Regions from separate parts of the Bradyrhizobium zhengyangense genome, predicted to be linked through region 2. Evidence: predicted binding sites of a transcription regulator. Region 2 holds the regulator's gene; the other holds the start of a gene.
What was found. Region 2 encodes LexA, which represses DNA repair genes until DNA is damaged. Its sites were predicted from a motif close to TGTTCNNNNTGTGTTCNG; they were not measured.
Positions count from the first base shown of each region.

Region 1 (3,633 bases), on a different contig from region 2:
ACATCCTCGCAAGGCCGGCATGAACGTCGGATGAAGCGGATGATGACAAATCCTTTAGGCGGAATGGAACCCGCAATCACGGCACGCGTTTTGATGCCAGATCGATCGGCTGTTCCATGCCCGCAAAAAAGCCGCCAAACAGGTCGCCAAACAGTTCGTCAAGTCTGATCTCTCCCACCGGCGTGATCAAGCTGATGACCCATGCGATGATGGGCGCGGCACTCGGCCTGGTGTTCACGCTCGCACTCATTCTGACCAATCCCGCGGTTGTAGAATTGCTGAACCATGGCGGCCGTGCGGCGGGCTATGTGTTTGTCGCAACGATGGTGACGACTTTTGCCATCGGTGCCTCGTTGACGGGCGTCGTGTTCATCCTCAACGAGGACAAGGACTCCTAAAGCGAGCGTGAAACTCGCGCGGCGATTTTATTCGGAACTCCTGCGGCAAATGGAGGTTGGCTCCTGCGTCAATTCAACTCAGGGAGTTCCCTTACATGAAGACGATCAAGCTCGCTCTCGCCGTGATGTTGGCAACCGGTCTCGCCGCCGCGCCGTTCGCTGCACAGGCCAAGTCGCATAAGAAGCATCACTCGTCCATGTCGCAGACGACGGGCGCCAACATGAAGTCCAAGGGCAGCGAACCGACCCCACAAGGCGGCACCAACCCGGGTACCGACCAGAGCGGCATGACGAACAACAAGAGCGCTCCGAGCAACACCAAGTAAGGTTGCAAGCGAGTTCCGGCGTTCAGGCCCCGCGAGAGCGGGGCCCTTTGCTTGAGCGCTTGAGCATTTTGTCAGGGCCACATGGTCGGCGCGCGGATCAGCGCACCACGACCGGCCTGCTTCAATTCGTCGACCGAGCTGCGCCCCGAACGGACGACGTCGCGCAGTCTCGCGGCAATTCGCTCGCGCGTCGCCGTATCCCACGCGGGTATGTCCGCACAGACTTCATCGAGCACCGCCTGCAGCAGGGCGGTCATTTCGGCATCCGGCATGGACAGGCTCCGGCATGTCGCGTTGCGCGACCGCTTTAGCTGCGTCGGATGTCAGGGATGTTAAGGGGGTGGACTGTAGAGCTCGCCTTCATGAGATGATCAAGCTGCGCCCGCTTGCGCGTGATCAGGAGCTGGGCGGTGGCGTCGTCGAGGCCTTCCCGCTGCAATTGCCTGATAGCGGAGCCCAATTCGAGGATCTCAGCGCGCAGTCTCAGAATCCGGTAGGTGTCCGGGTCTTCCTCCACGGCCGGCCTCCCTCCACGAACGCCTCAGCGGCGTACCGGCCTGCTCTCGTTCTTCAGCGGACGGAGACGCACCCGGTTGCGGATGTCAGGCAACACCTCGCCGCCGCCCGCCGCCTTCCATTCGCTGACCAGCAGGTTGATTTTCCGGCGCAGGTCGATCTGCGCCTGGGCTCGTTCGGTGCAATCGCGGTCGCGATTGACAAGATCGCGCACAGACGCTTCGACATCGGCCATCTCCAGCCTCAAGGCGCTGATTTTACGTCGAATTTCATTAATTCTGTTGTCCATGGCTTGTTAGAACAAAATAAGAACATATAGTCAAGCCAGGAATTCAGGATGGAGAGGTGACATGCAGGTTCAGGGTAAATACGACGCCAAGGCTTTTCTGGACGCCAAGACTTTTCCCGACGCCGAGGCTTTTGCGAACGCCAAGGCTTTTCCGGACGCCAAGGCTTTTCTGATGGAACAGATGACCCGGGCGCAGGGTCTGCGGCTGAAGCGGCTGAGCGAAGAGGCCTACCAGCCCGCGCAATACGATCGCGATCTGTCCTTCGCCGAAGCCGCACGCCGCATCCAAATCCTGGAAGCGGAGATCGAGCTCGCGAACTCTTTCTGAGGAGTTCTGTCGCTGAGCGTTTTTGGAACATTGGGTCAGCACTCCTGTTCTCGTCCAGAGCCATGGGAGAGAGCTGATGGCACGGAAGGCAAAGAAGCGCCGCTATTCACGTAGCTCCGGCAGCGATGTCGAGAGCGAGATGCGGCGTTACAAGAAGGGCACCGCAAAGAGCGGTCGCGGCGGACGCGGCGGTCGCGTGAAGAGCCGCAAACAGGCGATTGCGATCGGCCTGTCGAAGGCGCGCAAGAAGGGCAAGAAGGTGCCGAAGAAGGCGTCGAAGCGAAAGACGTCCAAGAAGAAGACGAGCAAGAAGAGCTCGAAGCGTAAATCTTCCAGGCGGTGACGCCGGCCGCCGTCAGATCATGCTGCCGGGCATGAAGCAGCGGATCGAAACGCCGAACACCGTCTTGACCGGCCAGACCATGGTGCGGCCGGCCCGGTTCGGCTCGGTGATCACGGCTTCGTCGGGGACTTCGACCCAAACTCCATCGAGCCGCACCCGGTAATGGCCATTATACGAATCCCAATCGGGATCGGCGACGGCAACGCCGTCGGCATCCGAGCAGCACGGACCAATATGGCTGCGCAAACTGTCGAACCAGGGTTTGAGCGGCGAGTCGGTGAAGCGACCGTCGTCGCGCCCCAGGGCGCTTCCGGTCGACAGCACGAAGGGCGCGACAAGCAGCGCAAGCTTCAGCGAGAGCTTCAATCGATCCATGTCGGCACCGATCAAATGCGAACCACCGGCCGGTTCCACAAATCAGCCGGACGTCCGAAGTTCCACTCGCCTCTGCGGCGTCATTGCCGCCGAAGCACAACATTTCGAAGTCTGCCGGGCGAACGCGGCTTTTTCGGACGAACCCGTCACCATTGCTGCCGTTAACGAGAATGTTATCGATGGGCTGTGGGTATCTCGGGAGGCGCACGAAAAAGGCGGCCCGGAGGCCGCCTTCTGAATTTGCCGTCAAGCTCGAGATCAGGCGAGCGGCACCGCGACGAACCGGGTCGCCTCGGCGTTCTTCACCTGCAACAGCACGCTGTTCTTGCCGGACGATTTGGCCTGCGCCAGCTCGGAGCGGACCTCGCCGACATTGGCGACGGGCTTGCCGCCGACATTGAGGATGACGTCGCCGGTCTGGATGCCACGCTGCGCCGCCGGTCCCTGCGGATCGACTTCGGTGACCACGACGCCGTTCTGTCCGGCCCCCTGGACTTCGCCGGCCGGCGCCAGGCTGAGGCCGAGACGCGGCGTACCGGGGGTCTGCTGCGTCTTGCCGTCGCCGGCGTTGGCCTGCCGCTCGTTCGGCAGCTCGCCAAGGGCGAGCGTCACCGTCTTGCTGTCGCCCTTGTGGACGACGTCGAGCTTCACCGAGGTGCCCGGCGCCAGGGTGGCGATCGTGCGGGCCAGATCGCGGGAGTCCTTGATCGCGGTGCCATTGACCGCAGTGATGACGTCGCCCGCCTCAATGCCAGCCTTCGCTGCCGGGCTGCCATCCTGCGGATTGTCGACGATCGCGCCGCGTGCCGCCTTCAGGCCGAGGCTGTCGGCGATCTCCGCGGTCACCGGCTGCACCTGCACACCAAGCCAGCCGCGGGTGACGGCGCCCTTGTCCTTGAGCTGCGCGACGACGAGCTTTGCGGTCGAGGCGGGAATGTCGAAGCCGATACCGACCGATCCGCCCGAGGGCGAGTAGATCGCCGTGTTCACGCCAATGACGTTGCCGTTCATGTCGAAGGCCGGACCGCCGGAATTGCCCTTGTTGATCGGCGCATCGA
Region 1 covers NZ_JAKLTZ010000005.1:62,525-66,157, reverse strand. The annotation lists gene L6639_RS20465 (hypothetical protein) at 195-398, shown strand; gene L6639_RS20460 (hypothetical protein) at 494-724, shown strand; gene L6639_RS20455 (hypothetical protein) at 796-996, opposite strand; gene L6639_RS20450 (hypothetical protein) at 1,032-1,241, opposite strand; gene L6639_RS20445 (hypothetical protein) at 1,266-1,475, opposite strand; gene L6639_RS20440 (DUF3072 domain-containing protein) at 1,591-1,857, shown strand; gene L6639_RS20435 (DUF6496 domain-containing protein) at 1,934-2,200, shown strand; gene L6639_RS20430 (hypothetical protein) at 2,213-2,575, opposite strand; gene L6639_RS20425 (hypothetical protein) at 2,574-2,813, shown strand; gene L6639_RS20420 (Do family serine endopeptidase) at 2,834-3,633, opposite strand, start outside.
Region 1: L6639_RS20440 (DUF3072 domain-containing protein) is a predicted target of LexA. The motif match lies at 1,537-1,554, and genes of this name have one in related genera.

Region 2 (3,633 bases):
GGCGGCGGCCGGCGATGGCGATTTCGAACTGACCCTCGTGCCGCGGTCGGCAGCTCCGCGCTCCAAGGACGCAACACCGTCGGAGGCCGACCTTCAGGCCGAGGATTAGAACCGATGGTTCAACCGATCGGCAGGCGCGGAGGCGTCGGACTGATATCGGAAATCACTTGCGGCTTATGCTCGCGCTCACCGAACGGCTGGGTCACCGGCAGCTGCAGCACGGTTGCGCGCTGGCCTTCGACGAGTTGGGTCACCAGCACATATTTGCCATCGGGAAATTCGATCGCGTCGTGATGACGATCGGGAATGTGCGGATCGACCTTGCCGAACTTGCCGACGCGCGAATTGATGGTGCGCGTCCAGATCCACCTGTTGTCGTAACGGACGTTGTCGGCGAAGGCGAGCTCCGTTCCCGGCAGCAGGCAGACCGCGACCGACATGTCGGCTTCGGAGGCGAAGCCGCGCGTCGAGGTGCCGCGGAAGGTTGTCGTGACAATCGTCTCGCCGACTTCTGCGGGACGCGTCGCGACGGCATGCAGGCTATAGTCACACATCGGGTGCTCCTCATCAGCGATAGAGCACCGCGCCTCTTCTGAGGCGCAGGCCTCTATCAGAGTGGAAGCTTGCAATCATATGCGATGTTGGGGGCAAATCTGCGGCTCAGATCCGCGGCTTGCAATCACAATATCTTTCCCGCGCCGATGAGGAACAAAGCCTGCTCCTGTGCATTCGGGAGACTTCGCTCTCAGCGTCCTGATGGTGCCGACCAGCCCGAATACGGCCAGGCCGACTGCGCCTGCTGCTTGACGGCGTTGCGGGCATTGCGGAATTGCTCACTCGTCGTGGCCTGTGGCGCCTTGCGAACGCGATGCTGCGGCTGCGCAGCGATGGCCTGCGACCCTGATGCCGCGATCAGCGCCATCGCGACGGTGCTCAGAATGATTTTGCGCATGGCGGTCTCCTCGGTCTTCGTTGTGGCGTGCCGGGGATGTAGCGCCGAAGAGGGGGCCGGATAATCTGTGCAGAACCTGAAGGACTATCCAGCCGGAGCGGACAATCGTCCGCTCCAATCTTAAGGGCGTGCTCGCCAGGTGCGAGCGCGGGACGAGTTCAGTATTTCCGGTACAGCCCGATCAGCTTGCCCTGGATCTTGACCCGGTTGGGCGGCAGGATCCGGACCTCGTAAGCGGCGTTTGCCGGCTCGAGCGCGATTGAAGCGCCACGGCGGCGGAAGCGCTTGAGCGTCGCTTCCTCGTCGTCGATCAGGGCCACCACGATATCGCCGGTGTCGCAGCTCTCGTTGCGCTGGATCAGCGCCATGTCGCCATCGAGAATGCCGGCGTCGACCATGGAATCACCGCGCACTTCGAGCGCGTAGTGCTCGCCCGCGCCGAGCATGTCGGGCGGGACACTGATGGTGTGGCTGCGCGTCTGCAAGGCCTCTATCGGCGTACCGGCCGCGATCCGGCCCATTACAGGAACCGCGACAGGACGCTCGCCCTCGTCGGCGGGCGGGCTCGAGGTCGTGCGCACCTTGCCGAGATTGCCCTCGATGACGCTCGGCGTGAAGCCGCGGCGGCTTCCGGCGGCCGCCTGGAGCTCGGGCAGCTTGATCACCTCGATTGCGCGGGCGCGGTTGGGCAGGCGGCGGATGAAGCCGCGCTCCTCGAGCGCGGTGATCAGGCGATGGATGCCCGACTTCGAGCGCAGATCGAGCGCATCCTTCATCTCGTCGAAGGAGGGCGGCACGCCGCTCTCCTTCAATCGCTCGCTGATGAACCGCAGGAGCTCGTATTGTTTGCGCGTTAACATCTCGACCAAAATCCCCCTGACGATGTCGTTCGATTCCGAGACGCTGAATTCAGCAATAAGCCGCTACATGCTCGAAACAAATCATGAACGGACACTATATGTTCGATACATGTTCCGCAACTGCTTAATTTACCGTGAACGCGGCAAAGTTCGCGGAACGGTTGCGAACGACGCGCTCACGCGGGCAGTCGCAACACCTCGCAAGGCGTGCCGGCTTCGGCCTTCGGCGCGAACGGGGCGCGCACGAGAAGTGCCTGTGCCGCAGCGAGATTCGCAAGCAGTGAGGAATCCTGGTGATTGACGGGAAGAGCGACGAGCGTGCCGTCATCCCGCGTCTCCAGACGCGCACGCAAATAATCCTCGCGCTGGTCATTGGCGCTGACGTCGCGGCCGAGCACGGCGCGTTCGCGGCGATGATGAATCACTGAACGGCCCGACATCGCGCGAATCAGCGGCACCAGGAACAGGAAGCCGCAGACATAGGATGACACGGGATTGCCGGGCAGGCCGATCACGCGCATCGGCCCGAGCTGCCCGTTCATCATCGGCTTGCCCGGCCGCATCGCGATCTTCCAGAACGCCATCGAGATACCTTCGTTCGTCAGCGCCTGCTGCACCAGATCGTGGTCGCCGACAGACGCTCCGCCGGTCGTGATCAGGATGTCGGCACCGGATTCGCGCGCGCGGCGGATGCCCGATGTGGTGGCGGCAAGCGTGTCGGCGGCAACGCCGAGATCGATGGTGTCGGCCCCCTCGCTGCGGGCGAGGGCGTGCAGGGCGTAGCCGTTGGAATAGACGATCTGGCCGTGGCCGGGCGTCGAGCCCGGCATCACCAGCTCGTCGCCGGTCGCGAGAATCGCGACCTTCGGACGGCGGCGGACGGCAAGCTGCGGGTGGTTCATGCCGGCGGCGAGCGCAAGGTCGCGCTCGGTCAGGCGCGTACCCTTGTGCAGGAGCACCTCACCCTCGCGGAAGTCGATCCCGGCGGGGCGGATGTGCCGCCCGGTGACGGCGGCTTCCTTGATCGTGATGCGCTTGCCGTCCGCGATGGTGTCCTCCTGGATCACGACCGCATCCGCGCCGGCGGGAACGACGCCGCCGGTGAAGATCCGTACGGCATCGCCAGCGCCGACTGTTCCAGCAAACGGGCGGCCGGCTGCGACCTCGCCGATGACCGTAAGCTGTGCATCAACCTTCGCCGCATCGGCCGCGCGGACGGCATAGCCATCCATCGCCGACATGGCCTCGGGCGGCTGCGTCCGCCGCGCGGCAACGTCGCGCGCGAGCACGCGATGGAACGCCTGATCCAGTGCGATCATTTCCTCTGCCAAAGGCTCTGCACCGGCGAGCACGGCGGCAAGCGCATCGGAAACCGGCATCAGGGCCACGGCGTACTCCCGCAACAAGATCGAAGGACTCGGTCGGCGAGGTTTTAGCCGAGCGGAGAGGCCGAGGCAAAAGGGGGTATATTGCCGCGAAGCTTACGCTTCGGGCAGGGCTGGTGTCCGCGACGTGATCCGGAAGGCGCGGCAGACCGACACGAGGACAGGCAGCCTGCGCGCAGCGTTACGACCGCGTAATGGGATTTGCCCTTGCCGCGTTTCCGTCTTCAGCGACGTCGGGAGCCTTGGGGCCTTGATCCTTGTCGGGCATAGGATCGGCTTGGGCCTTCAAGTCGGCCGCCTTGCTCATCAGCTTGGCGGAAAGCTCGGAATCCGAGGTAGTCTTGGCGAATTTGACCAGCAGGGAGGCCTGCTTGGTGAGGTAGGTTTTGCCCAACACGATGATATTTCCGTCCGTAGAATTCCCAACGGACTCATG
Region 2 covers NZ_JAKLTZ010000003.1:555,225-558,857, forward strand. The annotation lists gene L6639_RS13245 (ComEC/Rec2 family competence protein) at 1-109, shown strand, start outside; gene L6639_RS13250 (hypothetical protein) at 120-554, opposite strand; gene L6639_RS13255 (hypothetical protein) at 746-952, opposite strand; gene lexA (transcriptional repressor LexA) at 1,111-1,812, opposite strand; gene L6639_RS13265 (molybdopterin molybdotransferase MoeA) at 1,989-3,200, opposite strand; gene L6639_RS13270 (hypothetical protein) at 3,379-3,594, opposite strand.